Regions from separate parts of the Pseudomonas sp. LB3P93 genome, predicted to be linked through region 2. Evidence: predicted binding sites of a transcription regulator. Region 2 holds the regulator's gene; each other region holds the start of a gene.
The links. The regulator FliA, encoded in region 2, starts transcription of late flagellar genes. The targets are predictions, from matches to a motif close to CTAAAGTTTNNNNNNNNNNNGCCGNTAA.
Positions count from the first base shown of each region.

Region 1: a site for FliA is predicted at 2,141-2,168, ahead of ACYZT8_RS00275 (methyl-accepting chemotaxis protein). Genes of this name have one in related genera too.
Region 3: a site for FliA is predicted at 2,537-2,564, ahead of flgM (flagellar biosynthesis anti-sigma factor FlgM). Genes of this name have one in related genera too.
Region 4: a site for FliA is predicted at 2,954-2,981, ahead of ACYZT8_RS24450 (chemotaxis protein CheW). Genes of this name have one in related genera too.

Region 1 covers NZ_CM142713.1:46,305-51,119, reverse strand. The annotation lists gene ACYZT8_RS00280 (SRPBCC family protein) at 1-8, shown strand, start outside; gene ACYZT8_RS00275 (methyl-accepting chemotaxis protein) at 145-2,025, opposite strand; partial or broken gene ACYZT8_RS00270 (sigma factor-like helix-turn-helix DNA-binding protein) at 2,403-2,572, shown strand; gene ACYZT8_RS00265 (FecR domain-containing protein) at 2,572-3,585, shown strand; rRNA gene rrf (5S ribosomal RNA) at 3,718-3,833, opposite strand; rRNA gene rrf (5S ribosomal RNA) at 3,939-4,054, opposite strand; rRNA gene ACYZT8_RS00250 (23S ribosomal RNA) at 4,214-4,815, opposite strand, start outside.
Region 2 covers NZ_CM142713.1:1,818,403-1,823,217, reverse strand. The annotation lists gene ACYZT8_RS08060 (chemotaxis protein CheA) at 1-962, opposite strand, end outside; gene ACYZT8_RS08055 (protein phosphatase CheZ) at 1,016-1,804, opposite strand; gene ACYZT8_RS08050 (chemotaxis response regulator CheY) at 1,827-2,198, opposite strand; gene fliA (RNA polymerase sigma factor FliA) at 2,366-3,106, opposite strand; gene fleN (flagellar synthesis regulator FleN) at 3,103-3,933, opposite strand; gene flhF (flagellar biosynthesis protein FlhF) at 4,050-4,815, opposite strand, start outside.
Region 3 covers NZ_CM142713.1:4,886,632-4,891,446, reverse strand. The annotation lists gene ACYZT8_RS22215 (MFS transporter) at 1-755, shown strand, start outside; gene ACYZT8_RS22210 (flagellar brake protein) at 820-1,566, opposite strand; gene ACYZT8_RS22205 (flagella synthesis protein FlgN) at 1,659-2,126, opposite strand; gene flgM (flagellar biosynthesis anti-sigma factor FlgM) at 2,175-2,501, opposite strand; gene flgA (flagellar basal body P-ring formation chaperone FlgA) at 2,667-3,428, opposite strand; gene ACYZT8_RS22190 (chemotaxis protein CheV) at 3,511-4,443, shown strand; gene cheR (protein-glutamate O-methyltransferase CheR) at 4,490-4,815, shown strand, end outside.
Region 4 covers NZ_CM142713.1:5,369,042-5,373,856, reverse strand. The annotation lists gene ACYZT8_RS24465 (YkgJ family cysteine cluster protein) at 107-856, opposite strand; gene ACYZT8_RS24460 (hypothetical protein) at 940-1,266, opposite strand; gene ACYZT8_RS24455 (GNAT family N-acetyltransferase) at 1,461-1,919, opposite strand; gene ACYZT8_RS24450 (chemotaxis protein CheW) at 1,947-2,849, opposite strand; gene norR (nitric oxide reductase transcriptional regulator NorR) at 3,118-4,671, opposite strand.

The DNA.
Region 1 (4,815 bases), 1.8 Mb from region 2:
TTGCTTAAGGCTTTGGTTCCGCGGTGACTGACACACCGCTTTCGCGGGCAAGCCCGCTCCCACAGTATTCCGGTCGTACACAAATCTTGTGTTCGCCGAAAATCCTGTGGGAGCGGGCTTGCCCGCGATTGACCCTTAACGTGATCAGATCTTGAAGCTACCCACCAACTGCTTCAACCGGTTCGCCTGCAACGACAGCGCATCGCAATCCTTCAACGTTTCATTGAGGTTGGCCACGCTTTGCTGGTTCAGCAAGTTGATCTGGTTGACGTCGACGTTGAGGGTTTCCACCACGGCGGTCTGCTCTTCCGTGGCCGCGGCCACCGACTGGTTCATGCCGTCGATTTCGCCGATACGCTGGGTCACGCTGACCAGCCGCAGGCCCGCCTGGTTTGCCACTTCGACAGTCTCTTCGCTGGAGACCTGACTGGCGTTCATGGTCGTCACTGCTTCGCGAGAACCGATCTGCAGCGAGGTGATCATCTTGTGGATCTCTTCCGCCGATTCCTGCGTACGATGCGCTAGGTTGCGCACTTCGTCCGCCACCACCGCAAAACCGCGGCCGGCTTCACCGGCACGCGCCGCTTCGATGGCGGCGTTGAGCGCGAGCAAGTTGGTCTGCTGAGAGATGCCTTTGATCACATCGAGAATATGCCCGATGTTGTCAGTGCTGGCGTTCAGGGTTTCGATCTGGGTGCAGGACAGGCTGATTTTCTGCGACAGCTCGGTCATGGCCAGGATGGTTTTCTCCACCACCTGACGACCGTCGTCCGCCTGTTCGCTCGCGCCGCTGGCGTGCTGCGAAGCATCGGCGGCATTGCGGGCGATTTCCTGAGTAGCGGCGCCCAGTTGGTTGATCGCCGCCGCCACGCTGTTGGTGCGCGCGCTTTGTTCGTCGGAACCGACGATCGATGCGTTGGACGATGCCATCACGCGCTGCGACAAATCGTGGACCTGACGGGTCGCCGAGGACACTTCGGAAATCGACGCGTGAATCCGCTCCACGAACTGGTTGAACGAACCGCCCAACTCGCCGAACTCATCTTTGCTTTCCACGGCCAGACGACGGGTCAGGTCGCCTTCGCCCTGGGCAATGTCCTGCATCGCTCGGCCCATGGTGGTCAGCGGACGCATCAGCACGTTGATCAGCAAACTCAGTAGTACCGCAATAACGCTGACGGCGATGAACATGGCGATCAGTGCCGAAGTACGGAATTGACTCAGTGGCGCGTAGGCTTTGTCCTTGTCGATCGACAGACCGATGTACCACTCGGCATTCGGCAAACCGCTCACCGGGGTGAACGAGAGGATGCGGTCCTGCTTGTTCAGGGTGACGTCCTGATTGCCCTTCTCGATGCGCACGCCCGAGTTTGGATAAATGTCCTTCAGGTTTTTCATCACCTGATCTTTGTCCGGACTGACGATCACTTGACCGTCGGCGCTGACGAGGAACGCGTGGCCGATGCCACCGAAGTCCACCGAATTGATGATCTTCACCAGGGTTTCCAGGCTCAGGTCACCGCCGACCACGCCCAGCAATTCGCCGTCCTTCTTCACCGGCATCGCGATGGTCACCACCAAACCACCGATGGCGGCCATGTAGGGCGGCGTCAGCATGGTCTTGTCGGCAGCCACAGCTTGCTTGTACCAAGGACGCTGACGCGGATCGTAACCGTCCGGCATCTTCGCGTCGGGGCGTTGCGTGAACACGCCATTGGCCTGGCCAACGTAGGTGAACTGGAAGTTCGAGGTGAAGGCCGGTTGATCAACCAGTCCTGGCAAGTCTGCGTTTGCGCCTTGATGAGCGACGTTCTGTGCGAGGTTTTCCAGGACCAGCACACGGCCGCTCATCCAGTTCTGCACGCTGCTGGCGGTCAGATCGCCGGCTTGCTGGACGGAGGATTCGAGATTTTGCCGGATGGTGTTTCGCTGCAGATAGTCGTTGTACAAAGTGAACAACGCAAAAGCCAGCACCACGACGCCAGAGGCGGCCAGAAGGATTTTATGGCTGAATTTGAGATTCATTTCATGGGACTTCTTATGCAAAAAGTGGGGATGCGTTCCAGGTGCAACATTCCATGTAACAGCGCAGGCGGCATTCTTCGTCCGCTCTACTTTGGTGCACGCATGTCTCACCAGTCTGTCGGCACAAGTCGGAGAAATCTTAGGGGTTTGTAAGAAATGCCCGGCATTCCCGCCGAACGGCATGCTAGAGCGGTCGAATAGTATTTTTGTGATGACGGTTGTTCGACCGGCAGTTGCAAATTCAGTAACCCTTGATAACAATGCGACTAATTATCATTTGTGACGTTCGGGCTGTCGCGTTCATGTACTCACCTGGGTTTGCCGTTCAGACGCTTTACAGTAGCCATCACGGTTGGCTTAACGCGTGGCTACGCGATCGCATGCTTGAAGGCCTGAAGCCGAGAGTACGTCAGGCATTTTTGTTGGCTCAGTGCGAAGGGCTTACTCACAAGCAGATTGCCGAGCAGATGGGCTTGTCCCTGAGTCGGTGGAACGTTATGTCGCTGATGCGCTGTATCACTGCTATGTCTTGCGGTATGAAGCGTGATGTCTGTGGATAACTCGTCACTTCACCGACGCGGTGAACCTCAGCAGAAGGTGGTCAAACAGGCCATCAATTGGCTGCTGCGGCTGCGCAACAATGCGGCCAATCCAAGGTTGCGCCAGCAATGCGATGTCTGGCGCGCTGAGCATTTTGAACACGAATTGGCGTGGCGGCGTGTGCAGTCCCTGCAGCACGAGTTGAACAGCAATCTGCGCGCGGTGCCCGGTGCTCAAGTTGCTTTCAACACGCTGGAAAACAGCGCCCAGGGATTGGGACGACGACAAGCTCTGAAGTTGCTGTCGGGCGCATTGCTGATGGGTTCTGTGGCATGGCTGGGCAAGGATGCGGTGGGTTGGCAACAATGGACCGCCGACTTCGCCACCGCCATGGGTGAGCGACGTGGTTTCCAATTGCCCGACGGCACCCGCCTTGAGCTCAACACTGCCAGCGCGGTGGATCTCGATTACACCGCGCAGCAACGGCTGATCAAACTGACGCGCGGCGAGATCATCGTGACCTGCGGCGGGAGCGACGAAGCGTCTTCATTTGACCGACCGTTGCGGGTACACAGTCGGCATGGCGTGTATGAAGGTGTGGGTGCGCGGTTCATCCTGCGTCAGGAGGATGACTGCACACGACTCAGTGTCACCAGCGGCATGGTCGCGATTCATTCGCCACGGGCCGCCGACGGTGAGCCGATTCGGGTACAGGCCGGACAGAGTTATTTGATCGATCACCACCAGGCGAAACTGGCTGCACCGCTGGATATGGATGCCGGTGCATGGGTCGATGGCCTGATCGTCACTCGCAACATGCGCCTGGGGGATTTTCTCAATGAAGTCGCACGCTACCGGCACGGTTATCTGGCGTGCTCAGCGGACATTGCCGACTTGCGGCTGTCGGGAGTCTTCCGTTTGGAGAGCACCGATAAGCTGCTGGCCATCCTCCCGCAAACCCTGCCGGTGCAGTTGCGCTACCGCACTCGCTGGTGGGTGACGCTGGAGCGGCAAGGCTGAATTATTGTTGGACGTTGGTGGCTCGCAGAAGCAGTAAGGCGCGCAAAGAGTAGTCTGGAGTGAAGCTTTTAGGACGACCCCAGAAAGACAAAACCCCTGTCTGCGTTAGCAGACAGGGGTTTCGGAATTCAATCTTGACGATGACCTACTCTCACATGGGGAAACCCCACACTACCATCGGCGATGCATCGTTTCACTGCTGAGTTCGGGATGGGATCAGGTGGTTCCAATGCTCTATGGTCGTCAAGAAATTCTGTGACCAGCCCGTTACAGCCGTAACGTGCCAGCAAAATTGGTGACTTCTACTAAAACAAAACCCCAACTGCTTGCGCAATTGGGGTTTCGGAATTCAATCTTGACGATGACCTACTCTCACATGGGGAAACCCCACACTACCATCGGCGATGCATCGTTTCACTGCTGAGTTCGGGATGGGATCAGGTGGTTCCAATGCTCTATGGTCGTCAAGAAATTCGGGTACTGAGTCGTGACCTGTTGGTCTCGCTTCAGCAAATTGGGTATGTGACAGCTTTCGGTGTTTTGCGAGTATCTCGAACTTTCGGTTCGTTTCGTCTTCACACACCGCAATCTGATGCTCTTTCGAGTAGTCAAATTGCTTGGGTGTTATATGGTCAAGCCTCACGGGCAATTAGTATTGGTTAGCTCAACGCCTCACAGCGCTTACACACCCAACCTATCAACGTCGTAGTCTTCGACGGCCCTTCAGGGGACTCAAGGTCCCAGTGAGATCTCATCTTGAGGCTAGTTTCCCGCTTAGATGCTTTCAGCGGTTATCTATTCCGAACATAGCTACCCGGCAATGCCACTGGCGTGACAACCGGAACACCAGAGGTTCGTCCACTCCGGTCCTCTCGTACTAGGAGCAGCCCCTCTCAAATCTCAAACGTCCACGGCAGATAGGGACCGAACTGTCTCACGACGTTCTAAACCCAGCTCGCGTACCACTTTAAATGGCGAACAGCCATACCCTTGGGACCGGCTTCAGCCCCAGGATGTGATGAGCCGACATCGAGGTGCCAAACACCGCCGTCGATATGAACTCTTGGGCGGTATCAGCCTGTTATCCCCGGAGTACCTTTTATCCGTTGAGCGATGGCCCTTCCATACAGAACCACCGGATCACTAAGACCTACTTTCGTACCTGCTCGACGTGTCTGTCTCGCAGTCAAGCGCGCTTTTGCCTTTATACTCTACGACCGATTTCCGACC
Region 2 (4,815 bases):
GCTTTGGCAACCGGTTTCGGCGCAGCAGCCTTGGCGGCTGGAGCAGCCACCGCAGTGCCTGTGCCGACTTCGGTGAACTTGCCTTTGCCGTGCAGTTCGTCGAGCAGCGATTCGAACTCGTGATCGGAGATCAGATCACCGCCAGCCGCTTTGGCGGTTGGCGCAGCCGAAGCGGGTACGGAGGCAATGGCCGATTCCAGCGCATCCACCGCAAAGTTGCCTTTGCCGTGCAGCTGGTCGAGCAATGCTTCGAATTCGTCGTCGGTGATGTCGGAGCTGTCGCCTGCCGCTTTCGGGGCAGCCGGTGCAGCGGGTGCCGCCACCGCGTCGACGGCGAACTGGCCTTTGCCGTGCAGTTGATCGAGCAACGACTCGAACTCGGCATCGGTGATTTCGTCGCTGGTTGCGGAATCAGCGGCAGCCACAGGAGCAACTGCCGGCGCTTCGGCTTGAGCCTTGACGGCGTTCAGCGAGTCCAGCAGTTGTTCGAATTCGTTATCGGTGATGTCACCCGATTCTTCAGCGGCCTGTGCTTCGACCACTTCGGCAACCGGTGCCGATTCATCAGCCGTTTGCGGCTCGGCCAGACGGGCCAGTGCCGCGAGCAATTCAGGCGTTGCAGCCGTAATCGGGCCGCGTTCGCGCACTTCGGTGAACATGCTGTTCACCGCGTCCAGCGCTTCGAGAACTACGTCCATAAGTTCCGAGTCGACGCGACGTTCACCCTTGCGCAGGATGTCGAACACGTTCTCGGCGATGTGACAGCACTCCACCAGCTCATTGAGCTGGAGGAAGCCGGCGCCCCCTTTTACAGTGTGAAAACCGCGAAAAATTGCATTGAGCAAATCCGCATCATCCGGTCGGCTTTCAAGCTCGACCAGCTGTTCGGACAGTTGCTCTAGAATCTCGCCGGCCTCAACCAGGAAATCCTGAAGGATCTCTTCATCGGCGCCGAAGCTCATTAAGGGGGTGCTCCTGAGGTCTAAAAACCTAAAAAACCTAAAATGCTAAAACTCTAAAATCCTAGGCTGGATAACAAATCGTCCACATCGTCCTGACCGGACACAACGTCTTCTCTTTTATCGGCATGAATCTGCGGACCTTCACCCTGAGAGAGATGTTTTTGCGGATCTTTTTCAGCGAGCATCGCATCACGGTCATGTTCGATACCCGCAAAGCGGTCTACCTGACTGGCCATGAGCACGAGCTTGAGCAGGTTGCTTTCAACTTCGGTGACCAATTGGGTCACGCGCTTGATCACCTGACCGGTGAGGTCCTGGTAATCCTGGGCCAGCAGAATGTCGTTGAGGTTGCTCGACACCGTGCGATTGTCTTCGCTGCTGCGTGTCAGGAAACCGTCGACGCGCCGAGCCAGTTCGCGGAACTCTTCAGCCCCGACTTCGCGACGCATGAACCGCCCCCAATCCGTGCTCAACGCCTGGGCTTCTTCGCTCAGGCTGTTGACCAGCGGTGTGGAATTCTCCACCAGGTCCATGGTGCGGTTGGCAGCGGCCTCGGTCAGCTTGACCACATACCCCAGGCGCTCGGTGGCGTCCGTGATCTGGGACACTTCCTCGGCTTGCGGCATGTTCGGGTCAATCTGGAAATTGACGATCGCGCTATGCAGCTCGCGAGTGAGCTTGCCCACTTCCTGATACAGGCCGCGGTCACGGGTCTGATTGAGCTCATGGATCAGTTGCACAGCGTCGCCGAACCTGCCTTTTTCAAGGCTTTCGACCAGTTCGACCGCGTGTTTTTTCAGGGTCGATTCAAAATCGCCCAGTGAAGATTCTTTATGCTCCATAGCTCCCCCGTGGCGCAGTGGATCAACCGATGCGTTCGAAAATCTTCTCGATTTTTTCTTTCAACGCCTGGGCCGTGAAGGGTTTGACCACATAGCCGTTTACACCGGCCTGGGCCGCTTCGATGATCTGCTCGCGCTTGGCTTCAGCAGTCACCATCAGCACTGGCAAGTGCTTGAGCTTTTCATCGGCGCGCACGTGACGCAGCAGATCGATACCGGTCATGCCAGGCATGTTCCAGTCCGTTACCAGAAAGTCGATGCTCCCGCTGTTGAGAACCGGAATGGCAGTAGTGCCATCGTCGGCCTCGACCGTGTTGGTGAACCCAAGGTCACGCAACAGGTTTTTTATGATCCGCCGCATCGTTGAGAAGTCATCAACGATGAGGATTTTCATGTTCTTGTCCAATTCGACCTCCAAGCAGTCTTAAACGCGCCCAGCACCTGGACGCGCCATTTCAATCAATCCGGCAATGCACTCGATGACTGTCTGGAGCACAACAGATCGCGACCGGTGCAGTTCAACACCACACCGGCCTCGTTCGCAGTGTCCCCACACTGCCTTCAGCGCGCTCGCCACTCCCCCAAACGCCCCCGCAAACGGGCCGCGCACTGGCTGTGTAACTGGCTGACCCGAGATTCGCTGACCCCCAGGACCTCACCGATTTCCTTGAGGTTCAGCTCTTCGTCGTAGTACAGCGCCAACACCAGTCGCTCACGCTCCGGCAAATTGGCAATCGCGTCCGCCAGCGCTGCCTGGAAGCGTTCATCTTCCAGATCGCGTGACGGCTCAAGATGAGCACTCGCGCCATCCTCGTGCAGCCCTTCGTGTTCGCCGTCCTGCAACAGATCGTCGAAACTGAATAACCGGCTGCCCAGGGTGTCGTTCAAAATCCCGTAATAATCGTCGAGACTCAATTGGAGTTCGGCCGCAACCTCATGATCTTTAGCGTCACGACCGGTTTTAGCTTCAATCGAGCGAATTGCGTCGCTGACCATGCGGGTATTGCGGTGAACCGAACGTGGCGCCCAGTCCCCCTTGCGTACTTCATCGAGCATCGCGCCGCGGATTCGAATGCCCGCGTACGTCTCGAAACTCGCGCCTTTGCTGGCGTCGTATTTGGTCGATACTTCTAGCAGGCCGATCATCCCGGCCTGGATCAGGTCTTCAACCTGGACACTGGCCGGCAGACGCGCCAGCAAGTGGTAAGCAATGCGTTTGACCAGTGGCGCGTAACGCTCGATCAGCTCGTACTGCGCGTCACGTGCCGACTTCTTGTAGAGGTTGTAGCCACTGGCTGTCATAGGACGGGTCCTGCGGTCTGTTGCACGAGGCGCTCGACGAAAAACTCCAGGTGCCCACGCGGGTTGGCAGGCAGCGGCCAGGTGTCGACCTTCTGCGCGATCGCCTTGAACGCCAGGGCGCACTTGGAACGCGGGAACGCTTCATAGACTGCACGTTGCTTCTGCACGGCCTTGCGCACGCTTTCGTCGTAAGGCACCGCACCGACGTATTGTAAGGCGACGTCGAGGAAGCGGTCCGTGACCTTGGTCAACTTGGCGAACAGGTTGCGACCTTCCTGCGGGCTCTGGGCCATGTTGGCCAGGACGCGGAAGCGGTTCATGCCGTAATCGCGGTTCAGCAGTTTGATCAGCGCGTAGGCATCCGTGATCGAGGTCGGCTCGTCGCACACCACCAGCAAGACTTCTTGCGCTGCGCGAACGAAACTGACTACCGAGTCACCAATACCCGCAGCGGTGTCGATCACCAATACGTCGAGGTTGTCGCCGATATCGCTGAAGGCCTGGATCAGGCCGGCGTGTTGGGCCGGGCTCAGATGAACCATGCTCTGTGTGCCGGACGCGGCCGGGACGATGCGAATGCCGCCGGGGCCCTGCAACAGAACGTCGCGCAGCTCACAGCGGCCTTCGATCACGTCGGCCAGGGTACGTTTGGGTGTCAGCCCCAACAGGACGTCGACGTTCGCCAGCCCCAGATCGGCGTCCAGCAGCATGACGCGCCGGCCGAGCTCAGCTAGAGCCAGGGACAAGTTCACTGACACGTTAGTCTTCCCGACGCCACCTTTGCCGCCGGTCACCGCGATCACCTGTACGGGATGCATGCTGCCCATGTTATTTCTTTACCTTGTCTTGCATAGACGGAGGCCACATTACTGGCTGCGCGTTCATCAACTGAACAATGCATGGCAGACCATCGATGTAGGTACAAAAACTGTTCATTAGTACCTCAGCCAACCTGCTTGGTCGGGCTGTGGTAAATATCAGCGAACATGTCAGCCATGGCTTCTTCGCTGGGTTCTTCTTGCATTTGCACGCTTACGGCGCGACTGACCAACTGATGACGACGCGGCAGATGCAAATCATCCGGAATCCGCGGGCCATCGGTCAGGTAGGCCACCGGCAATTCATGACTGATCGCCAGGCTTAACACCTCGCCCAGACTTGCCGTTTCATCCAGTTTAGTCAGGATGCAGCCAGCGAGCCCGCAGCGCTTGTAACTGTGATAAGCGGCAGTTAGAACCTGTTTCTGGCTGGTGGTTGCCAACACCAGATAATTTTTTGACTTGATGCCACGTCCGGCCAGGCTTTCGAGCTGCATGCGCAGTGCCGGATCGCTGGCCTGAAGGCCCGCGGTATCGATCAGCACCACGCGTTTGCGCAGCAAGGGATCCAGCGCCTGCACCAGCGATTGCCCCGGATCCACGTGAGTTACCGACACGTTTAGGATCCGGCCCAGGGTCTTGAGTTGTTCCTGAGCACCGATACGGTAGCTGTCCATGCTCACTAGCGCGATATTTTGCGCGCCATATTTAAGCACGTAGCGGGCCGCAAGCTTGGCCAAGGTGGTGGTCTTGCCCATGCCGGCAGGGCCGACCATGGCAATTACCCCGCCCTCCTCCAGTGGCTCGACTTCCGGTGTGGCAATCATCCGCGCCAGGTGCGCCAGCAACATGCGCCAGGCCTGACGGGGTTCATCAATGTCAGTAATCATC
Region 3 (4,815 bases), 3.1 Mb from region 2:
CGGTGCTGGGAGCGGGGCTGATTATTGGCTCCTTCTACGGTCTGGCGCCGCTGTATGCCTCGCAGCAAGGGTTGTCCACCGAGCAGGTCGGTCTGTTCATGGGTAGCTGTATTTTTGCCGGGCTGCTGGTGCAGTGGCCGCTGGGCTGGCTGTCCGACCGTTATGACCGGGCGTTGTTGATACGTTGCTTTGCGGTGGTCCTGGCCTTGACCGCGTTGCCGCTGGCAATCATGCAACAGGTACCGCTGGAGGTTCTGTTTGTCGCCGGGTTCTTTTGTTCGCTGGTGATGTTCTGCCTGTATCCGCTGGCGGTGGCGTTCTCCAATGACCACGTCGAAGGTGATCGTCGCGTGTCCCTGACCGCGATGTTGCTGGTGACCTACGGCGTTGGCGCCAGTATCGGGCCGTTGGTGGCCGGTGTCCTGATGAAACTGTTTGGCAGCCACATGCTGTATGCCTTCTTCAGTTTCTTCGCGTTGGTGCTGGTGTGGCGGATCCGCCCGAAAGCGGTCACCAACCTGCATCAGGTCGACGATGCACCGCTGCATCACGTGGCCATGCCGGACAGCATGTCGAGTTCGCCACTGGTGGCGTGCCTTGACCCGAGGGTCGATGAGCAGGTGGTGCAGGATCAGATGCAAAACCCGATCAACCCAGAACCTGAACCAGAACCAGAACCAGAACCCGACACCGATCCACCACCCGAAGACCCGAATGCGGGTCGCGAGCAAAGCTTTACCGAAGCCAGGCCTTAAGCCGGCGCATAAAAAAACGGGCAGTCACCGCAAGGGACTGCCCGTTTTTTGTTGAAGCGTTGTATCAGATGTCGTCTTTGTCGAAGCGGCGCGCTTCACGCTGAAGCTGATAGACGAACCGTTCGACCTGGCGCTGCACCAGTCCGCTCATGTTGTGGAAGCGGATGCCGGCGAAGGTGGTGGAGATTCTTTCTTCAAAGTGCAGGTAACGCAACTCCACCGGCGCGGTCATGCTGCCGAACGGCAGATCGGCGATAAAGCGGTCGTAGACCTGACCCAGTTGCAGCCTAGGGGTGATGTCACCTTCAAAGCGCAGCTTGCAGCCGGTGGCGGAAATGTCGAGCAGCTTGCCGCTGATCGGGAACTTGAGCTTTTCACCGCCCAGTTCGACATCGACCAGTTGCGCCAGCTTCAACGCAGCCCGGAAGGCATTGCGGCGCTGGTGGTAGACCACTTCATCGGGGAGGGTGCCACGGTAGCAGCGACCGCCGCCGGACTCGTCGATGGTCAGCGGGCCGTTGCTTTCCCACGCAATGCGCACGCCGTCGTGGAAGCCTTCAACCCGAAACGATTCGCCGGCCAGCAGATAACGCTCGCCATCACGAGGCACCATCTCGTCCAGGGCAATCATGTTGCCGTCACGGTCGACGTCCACCAGATAGCTCTGGAAGCGCTGGTTGCGTTCGTGGAACGTGATGATCAGCGGGTCATGGCTCTCTTGCAGCTGCCGCAGGTTACCGGCGATCTCCATCGGCGTGGATAGCACCTTGGGTGGCTGCGGAGCATCTTCCGCGTTTAAGGCATTGAACACGGTTCATCATTCTCCAGACAAAATATGACTGCGACTTGCCAGCATACTGCCAGCATGTGAGGCGTCTTGATAGAGCGTGCTCATTAACAGGCTCAAGCCTGACTAAGCGGGCGCGGCTTCGCTAGCATGGAGGTTGATCCGCGTGCATCGTAAAGCGCTGGCGGTTCGCCGCCGGTGAGGATTTTCAGCTGATTGGCCGTGGCGGCCTGCTGGACCAGGATCGACTGGCCATTGTTGACGTTGGCCGCCTGGCATTGAGCCAGCAGATCGGTCAGTTTGTCGCTCTGTTCCAGCAATTGATCGCCGATGCTCGACTGGCTGGCAAGTTGCTCCAGGCCGTTGCGATTGGTCGGCAGATTCAGGCTGGCGAGGATTTCACTGCGCTTGCGGCCATGCTGTTCCAGCAGAATGATCATTGCCTGTTTCTGCGCCAGGATATCCTCGAGCAGCGGCATGTCGCGACCGTGCAAAGCGATGGATTCGGTTTGCAGTAACTCCAGCAAGTATTGTGCTGGAGCAAAGTCGTCGGTGATCAGTTGCAGTAAATTAGTGTCGTGCATGGCTGGCCTTGGGGTTTAAGCGTCCAAAAGCCTGGCGCAGGCCGTGGCCTAGCGCTGGGCTTCGAAGTTGAGCAGTTTGCTGGCTACACGGTTGCTGTCGACTTTATAGCTGCCATCGGCAATCGCTGCTTTCAACTCGGCCACACGGGCGTTGTCGACGGCAGGCTGATCGCGCAGCTTGTCAGTGACCTTCTGCAACTGTTGAGCCTCATTGCTGAGGTGTACCGATTCCCCGCTTTTAGCGGTACTGGCCTGTTCGGCCGGGGTATTCAGCGTCGCGGATTTGCCGGTTTCGGCAGTTTCCTTCGCGGTGCTGGTACGCGTACTACCGGTAAGTGACGAGGAGCTGTTCAAACGGCTGAAATCGATGACCATGATAAAAACCTCTGGGTATTTGGACGCTTGCCATGTTTTCGGCTCTCCCTGCGAAAACTTTAGGCCCATTTATCAATGAGCTTGCATGCGCCAGCGCTAGTCCTGCCTGCGGCACAGTTTAGGGAACAGCCGGGCGGCGCGCCATCTCTTCACCAACAGATCGCTCTACATGGCCACTTCCACCTGGCCGGGCGCTGTGACTTGCGCCTTGATGACCCGCTGGGAGTTGAGGTTTTTCACACGAATCTGTTCACGCAGGCCGCCGTTGGACAGGGCTTCGCCCGGCATACGCACACTGAGCGTACCACTGCGGGCGGTAATCACCACCTGATCGCCCTTGCTGATGACTTCCGCCTGTTCGAGATGAACCAGCGTCAGCACCTGATTGGCGACCGTTGGTCGGGTAAGTTTCTGCCCGACGGCCTGATCCATGGAGGTGAAATAACCCTGGTTGATCAGGCTGATATCCCGCTCGCGCAACATGACGTCGCCGGGCTCGATGACCCCTGCGCGTTTAAGCGGGCGCGTGGTCGTGACAACGTCTCGAAACAGGCGGACTTGAGCGGGCACGAAGACTGTCCAGGGGGCCGTACTGTCGCAACGAACCTTGACCGTCACCCGCCCGATCGGGGTCGCCGGGCTCTCCAGGGTGGCTGTCAATTCCTTGTCGCACATGGGCATGCGCAGTCGCGGATCGAGCTGGTTGACCTCGATTTCATAGCGGCCTTCCGTTTGACTGGTCGCCAAATAGTCCTCTACGGTGAATTCAAGAAAGCCCTGAGTGACGCCGATAAGCATGTCAGGCAAGGTAACCGCGTCAGCAAAGGCAGGGCTGCCAGCGTTGAACAGGCAAACGGCCGACATCGCGCAAAGCAATTTGCGGGAAGTTGATGTCAGGCGTCGGAAAAATGTCGGTTCTGTGTTCATAAGAGTTAAAAAGCAAGCGCCGTGCCGTTTAGCAATGAATGTGCGTCGCAACACACTTAAGCGTTGGTGTAGGAGTCTGTGCATGGCTGGTGTAATGGATGCGGTAAACCAGCGCACGCAACTGGTTGGGCAGAATCGCCTTGAGCTGTTGTTGTTCCGTCTCGACGGCCAGCAGCTGTATGGGATCAACGTGTTCAAGGTTCGGGAAGTGCTGCAATGCCCCAAACTGACCCTGATGCCCAAGTCCAGTCCTGTCGTGTGCGGTGTGGCAAATATCCGGGGGGCGACCATTCCGATTCTTGATCTGGCAATGGCGACCGGCTCCGGCGCACTTAAAGATCAGAGCAATCCCTTCGTAATCATCACGGAGTACAACACCAAGACCCAGGGTTTCCTGGTGCGATCGGTGGAGCGCATCGTCAACATGAATTGGGAGGAGATTCATCCGCCACCCAAGGGCACGGGACGCGATCATTACCTGACGGCTGTGACTCGGGTCGACAATCAGTTAGTCGAAATCATCGACGTCGAAAAAGTGCTGGCGGAAGTGGCGCCGACACCGGAAGCGATTTCGGTCGGCGTGGTGGATGTCGAAACCCAGCACAAGGCGTTGTCGTTGCGGGTATTGACGGTCGATGACTCGTCGGTGGCGCGCAAGCAGGTGAGCCGTTGCCTGCAGACGGTCGGCGTCGAAGTGGTGGCGTTGAACGACGGCAGGCAAGCGCTGGATTACTTGCGCAAGCTGGTCGATGAGGGCAAGAAGCCGGAAGAAGAGTTCCTGATGATGATTTCCGACATCGAGATGCCGGAAATGGACGGGTACACCCTGACGGCCGAGATCCGCAACGACCCGCGCATGCAAAAGCTTCATATCATCCTGCATACTTCGTTGTCGGGTGTATTCAATCAGGCAATGGTCAAGAAGGTCGGTGCGGATGACTTCCTTGCCAAATTCCGTCCTGATGACCTGGCATCCCGGGTAGTCGACCGGATCAAAGCAGCAGATATCAGCTAGGGGCCTTTTGCCCCTGGTGGTTAACACGATTTAAGAGGCGGCATCTTTGTCTACGGGTAATTTGGATTTCGAACAGTTCCGGGTATTCCTGGAAAAAGCCTGTGGCATTTTGCTCGGTGAAAACAAGCAGTACCTGGTCTCGAGCCGTCTCAACAAACTGATGGAGCAGCAAGGCATCAAGTCCCTGGGTGAGCTGGTTCAGCGCATCCAGACCCAGCCGCGCAGCGGTTTGCGCGAGATGGTGGTGGATGCCATGACCACCAACGAAACCCTGTGGTTTCGTGACACCTATCCGTTTGAAGTGTTGAAGAACAAGGTGCTGCCCGAAGCGATCAAGGCAGCCCCCGGCCAGCGTCTGCGGATCTGGTCGGC
Region 4 (4,815 bases), 3.1 Mb from region 2:
TCCCACAGTGGATGTTCGTCGTACACAAAATCTGTGTCCTATAGAGATCACCTGTGGGAGCGGGCTTGCCCGCGATGGGGCCATAACAGGCGACATATCTTCTGGATCAAGCCGCCCGCAACGATATAAACGCATAGTTCACCGGCGCTTCAGTCGCCACTTGCGCCCCAGCCGCCTGCACTTGCCCGGCGATATCGTCGCCAGACACATGAAACTGCCAATCACTGCCTGCGCCCGCCAGCGGTTTCCCGGCAAGCTGATCAATGACCGTGGCAAACGCATTCATATCCGGCAGATAAGCCGTAAACCCATCGCCCTTCAACGCTGTCGTCCGAATCCCCAGCAACCCGCAAATCGCATCCTTGGTCTGAATGTCATCGCGATCCGCTTGACGTGAGCGCTGGATCAATCCTGCCAGTTCCTGATCCACCAGCTCACCACCGATGATCAAGTCAGGGCCCTTTTCCCATGACTCGGGCGGGCATTCCTTCACCGCAGTGTTCAGTGAGATGTGCGGGTTGATTTCCATCGGGTAGATGCGGCACACCAGTGGTCGGCGTTCGTAGATGCGGCAGAGGTTGTCTTCGTCAAGATTCCGGCAGGGACCGACGTTGTAGGCGGCAAAAGTGATCGCCACGTAAGCCTCGGACGTGCCGCTTCGAACCACCACTGAACGGCGTTCGGCGTGTTCGCGTTGCTGCACCGGCAGGCCCAAGCCATTGCCCAGAAAACCTTCCACCAGCACGATCACCTGACCGCCGTCGGCGGCCCACATGCGGGCTTCGGCCAGGGTCAGGGGCACGTGGTGATCGTTGCAGCATTTGCCGCAACCTACGCAGGAAAAAGTCGTATTCATTGAGCGATCGGTCGCTTCCGAGGGCGTGAAACGGCGCCAGAAAGACACCGCAAAGGCGCGATTCGAAGCAAGTTATGCGCCAGTCACTGGGCTTTGGCAGTGGGGCGGATGGAGTCCCATTCGGTGACGTAGGCGGTTTTGGTCTTTTTGTTGTAGAGACACAACTCGGTGCCTTGCTGGCCTTTCATGTGTTTTTGCGGGTATTGGCCTTGCAGCAGGAGTGCGGTGTAGTCGACGCGGTCGTCGAACTGCGCGGCTTTGCCGACGGGTTTGGCGTTTTTCAGGCCGCTGGCTTTGGTGCAGCTGGCGAGCACGGCTTTGTCGTAGGCGGCCCAGGCGTCGGGGCTGGAGGCGTGGGCCTGGGTGGCGAGGGCGGAGAGGCAGAGGAAGGTCAGGGTTGTGGCTTTCATGGGTCGGGCATCCTTGGGCATTGAGTTGGCCGAGGGGAGGAGTATGCCTGATGGTTTTGGGTTGAATGTGTCGGCCTCATCGCCAGCAGGCTGGGCCCCACATTGGTTCTGCACAGGGCACAGATTTTGTGTTCGACGAAGATCCATTGTGGGAGCGAGCTTGCTCCGGGCGGCGTTCCGACGATGGCGGTGGGTCAGGCCGGAACCGGTTCCCGGCGGACGACATACATCCCGGCACTGTCATACAACCGCTGCGCCCGAAGGTTGTCTTCCAATACCTTCAAATCCACAAAACCTTCCCGGCGATCCCGAAACACTTCGAACGCATGCAGCAGCAGCGCACGACCAAGCCCAAGGCCCTGAGCCCGAGGATGCACCACCAGGTTCTTGATATACGCGCTGGTCCAGCACTGGCATACACCCACAATACCCTCGGCATCCAGCGCAATAAAACACAGGCTCGGATCGTATTCAGGATCGGTCTCAAACCGCTGTTGCCAGGCATCCAGTGCCGGCACACGACCGCCACCTTCCTGATAACCGAGCTCCATCAAACGATGAACAGCTTCGGCCAGTTCGGGGCGGTATTCGACGATGTCTATCCCGTGAGGCCAAGTGATCGCAGGCACAGCCTCGGCGAGGTTGCGCCGCATCAAAAAGCAAAATGCCTCGGCCAAGACTCAGTGACCTTGTTCGGCGACGGCTTTGGCCGCCTCGATCAGGCACCGGGTCAGTTCTGGCGAAGAGAACTTGGTCAACACCGCGTTGGCCCCGGCCAGGCGTGCTTTCTCGCTGTTCATCGCACTGTCCAGAGAGGTGTGCAGCAGCACATAAAGGTGCGAGAAGTCTGGCGTCTCGCGCAGGGTGCGGGTGAAGGCATAGCCGTCCATCTCCGACATTTCGATGTCCGAGACGATCAGGTTGATCTGCTGCGCCGTGCCTTGCAGGTCCAGCAGGCAGTCGATGGCCTCCTTGGCGCTGCGGGCGGTGTGGCATTGCAGGCCGAGGTTGCGCAGGGTGTGCACCGATTGCTGCAGTGCGACCTGGCTGTCGTCGACCACCAGAATCCGCGCGTTGCCCAGCACTTCGGCGTCTTCCATGCTCAGTTCGGTCGGGGCCGTTTCGATCTGCGCCGGGGCGATGCCGTGGATGACCTTTTCGATGTCCAGCACTTGCACCAGGGTGCCGTCGACCGAGGTCACGCCGGTGATGTACGAGCGCACGCCGCCAGAGCCGAAGGGCGGCGGGCGGATGTCGGTGGTCAGGCAGTGGACGATCTTGCTGACGGCCTGAACGTGAAGGCCCTGCTTGGAGCGGCTGACGTCGGTGACGATCAGGCAGCCACCGTTCGGGTCTTCCAGCGGCCGCTCGCCGATGGCACGGCTGAGGTCGATCACTGACAACGACGCGCCGCGCAGGGTGGCGATGCCTTTGACGTGGGGGTGCGACTCCGGCAGCTTGGTCAGCGGCGGGCAGGGGATGATTTCGCTGACTTTCAGCAGGTTGATTGCCATCAGCTTGCCACTGCGCAAGGTAAACAGCAGAAGCGAAAGTGAGTCTGCGCGGGCTTTGGTGGAGGACATAAAAACCTTCTGTGGAAAAAGGTGATGGGCGAGTAAAAAGTCGCCAAAAGCTATTGATGCCGGGTTATCGACTTGTTGGGGGCAGGCTTTAGGCTAAATACCCATTACCGGCCCAACGGCGAACCCCTGTGGCGAGGGAGCTTGCTCCCGCTGGAGTGCGAAGCGCTCCCAAATCAGACCTGTGTGCTATCAGGCTATCCGCATTTACAGGTTTTGCGACTGCTGCGCAGCCGAGCGGGAGCAAGCTCCCTCGCCACAATAGGTTGCGTCACTTCATGCCCAACCGCTTGGCCATCCGCCCCAGATTCGCCCGGTCCAGGCCTAGCTCACGTGCCGCGCTCGCCCAGTTGTCGTGATGCCGTTCCAGGCAAGCGCTGATCAATTGTCGCTGATAATTCTCGGTCGCCTCACGCAAATCCCCCGACACCAGCGCCACCGGGGCCGCAACCGGTTGCTCGGGGGCGGCGATTTCAACGCTGCCATTGAGCAAGTCCAGATCCGCTGCACCCAAACTGAGAATCTTCGGCCGTTCCTTGCAGTTACCCAGCGCTTTTAACGCGCTGCGACCGATCAAATGCTCCAGTTCCCGCACGTTCCCCGGCCAACCATACGCCAGCAATGCCGCCTGTGCGTCGCTGTTCAGTCGCAGGCTGTTCAGGCCCATCCGCGAACGGTTCTGTTCCAGGAAGTAACCGCTGAGCAGCAACACATCCCGCCCGCGATCCCGCAGGGCCGGCACCAGCAGCGGGTAAACACTCAGCCTATGATAGAAGTCGGCGCGGTAGCGGCCGCTGCGCACTTCTTCGGCCAGGTCGCGGTTGGTCGCCGCGATCAGGCGCACGTCCACCTGGTGTTCTTTATCCGACCCCAAGCGCTGCAACTGACCGCTTTGCAGCACCCGCAACAACTTGGCTTGCACGGTCAGCGACAATTCACCGACTTCATCGAGAAACAGCGTGCCGCCATTGGCCAGTTCGAACTTGCCGCGCCGATCATTCATCGCGCCAGTGAACGCGCCGCGCACATGGCCGAACAATTCACTTTCCACCAGCGTGTCCGGCAGGGCCGCGCAGTTGAGGCTGATGATCGGTTTATCCGCCCGGAGCGATGCCGCGTGAATCGCTTGCGCCACCAGTTCCTTGCCAACCCCGGTTTCACCGGTGATCAGCACGGTCAGGTCGCTGCCGCCCACCAGGCTGATCTCTTCCACCAAGCGTTTATGGGCTTTGCTCTGGCCGATCATCTCGCGGTTCTGCTGGCCGCTGGCCTGACGGTACACCTCGGCGCGCTGATGCTCGTCTTCAACGCGATTGGCCAGGCGTTCGATGCGCTCGGCAGCGTTGACGGTGGCGGCGGCGAGGCTGGCGAAGGCTTCCAGTGCGTCCAGTTCGATGGGTTCAAACTGTCCCGGGTCGAGGGCGTCGAGGGTCAGCAGACCCCACGGACGCTCGTCGATAAACAACGGGCAGCCCATGCAATCGTGGACTTCCAGATGCTCGTCGAGGCCATCGACCAAACCGTCGTAAGGGTCGGGCAAGTCGCTGTCGGCAGCGAACCGTGTCGGGCCGTGGCTGCTGAGCAAGGCTTCGAAGCGCGGGTGTTCGCTGACTTTGAAGCGTCGGCCGAGGGTGTCGGTGCTCAACCCGTCGACGGCCAGCGGCACCAGCCATTCGCCATCAAGGCGCAAGAGGGCGGCGGCATCGCAAGGGAGCAGGGCGCGCATGGCTTCGAGCAGGCGTCGATAGCGCTCGCCTTCGGGCAGTTCGCGGGAAAGGTCGGAGACCAGCGGCAGTAGGGCGGTGAGCAATGATTTTGCAGTCATAGTGACTCCGTGTAGTCGGTATGACTATAAGTCAGTCTGTGTCGATATGACTACTCTGTTTATAAGCTATTGATTTTAAACATTTAAATTATTGGCATGGAAAGTGATATGCATAGAGCTATCAGTTAGTAATCAAAGTAGCCC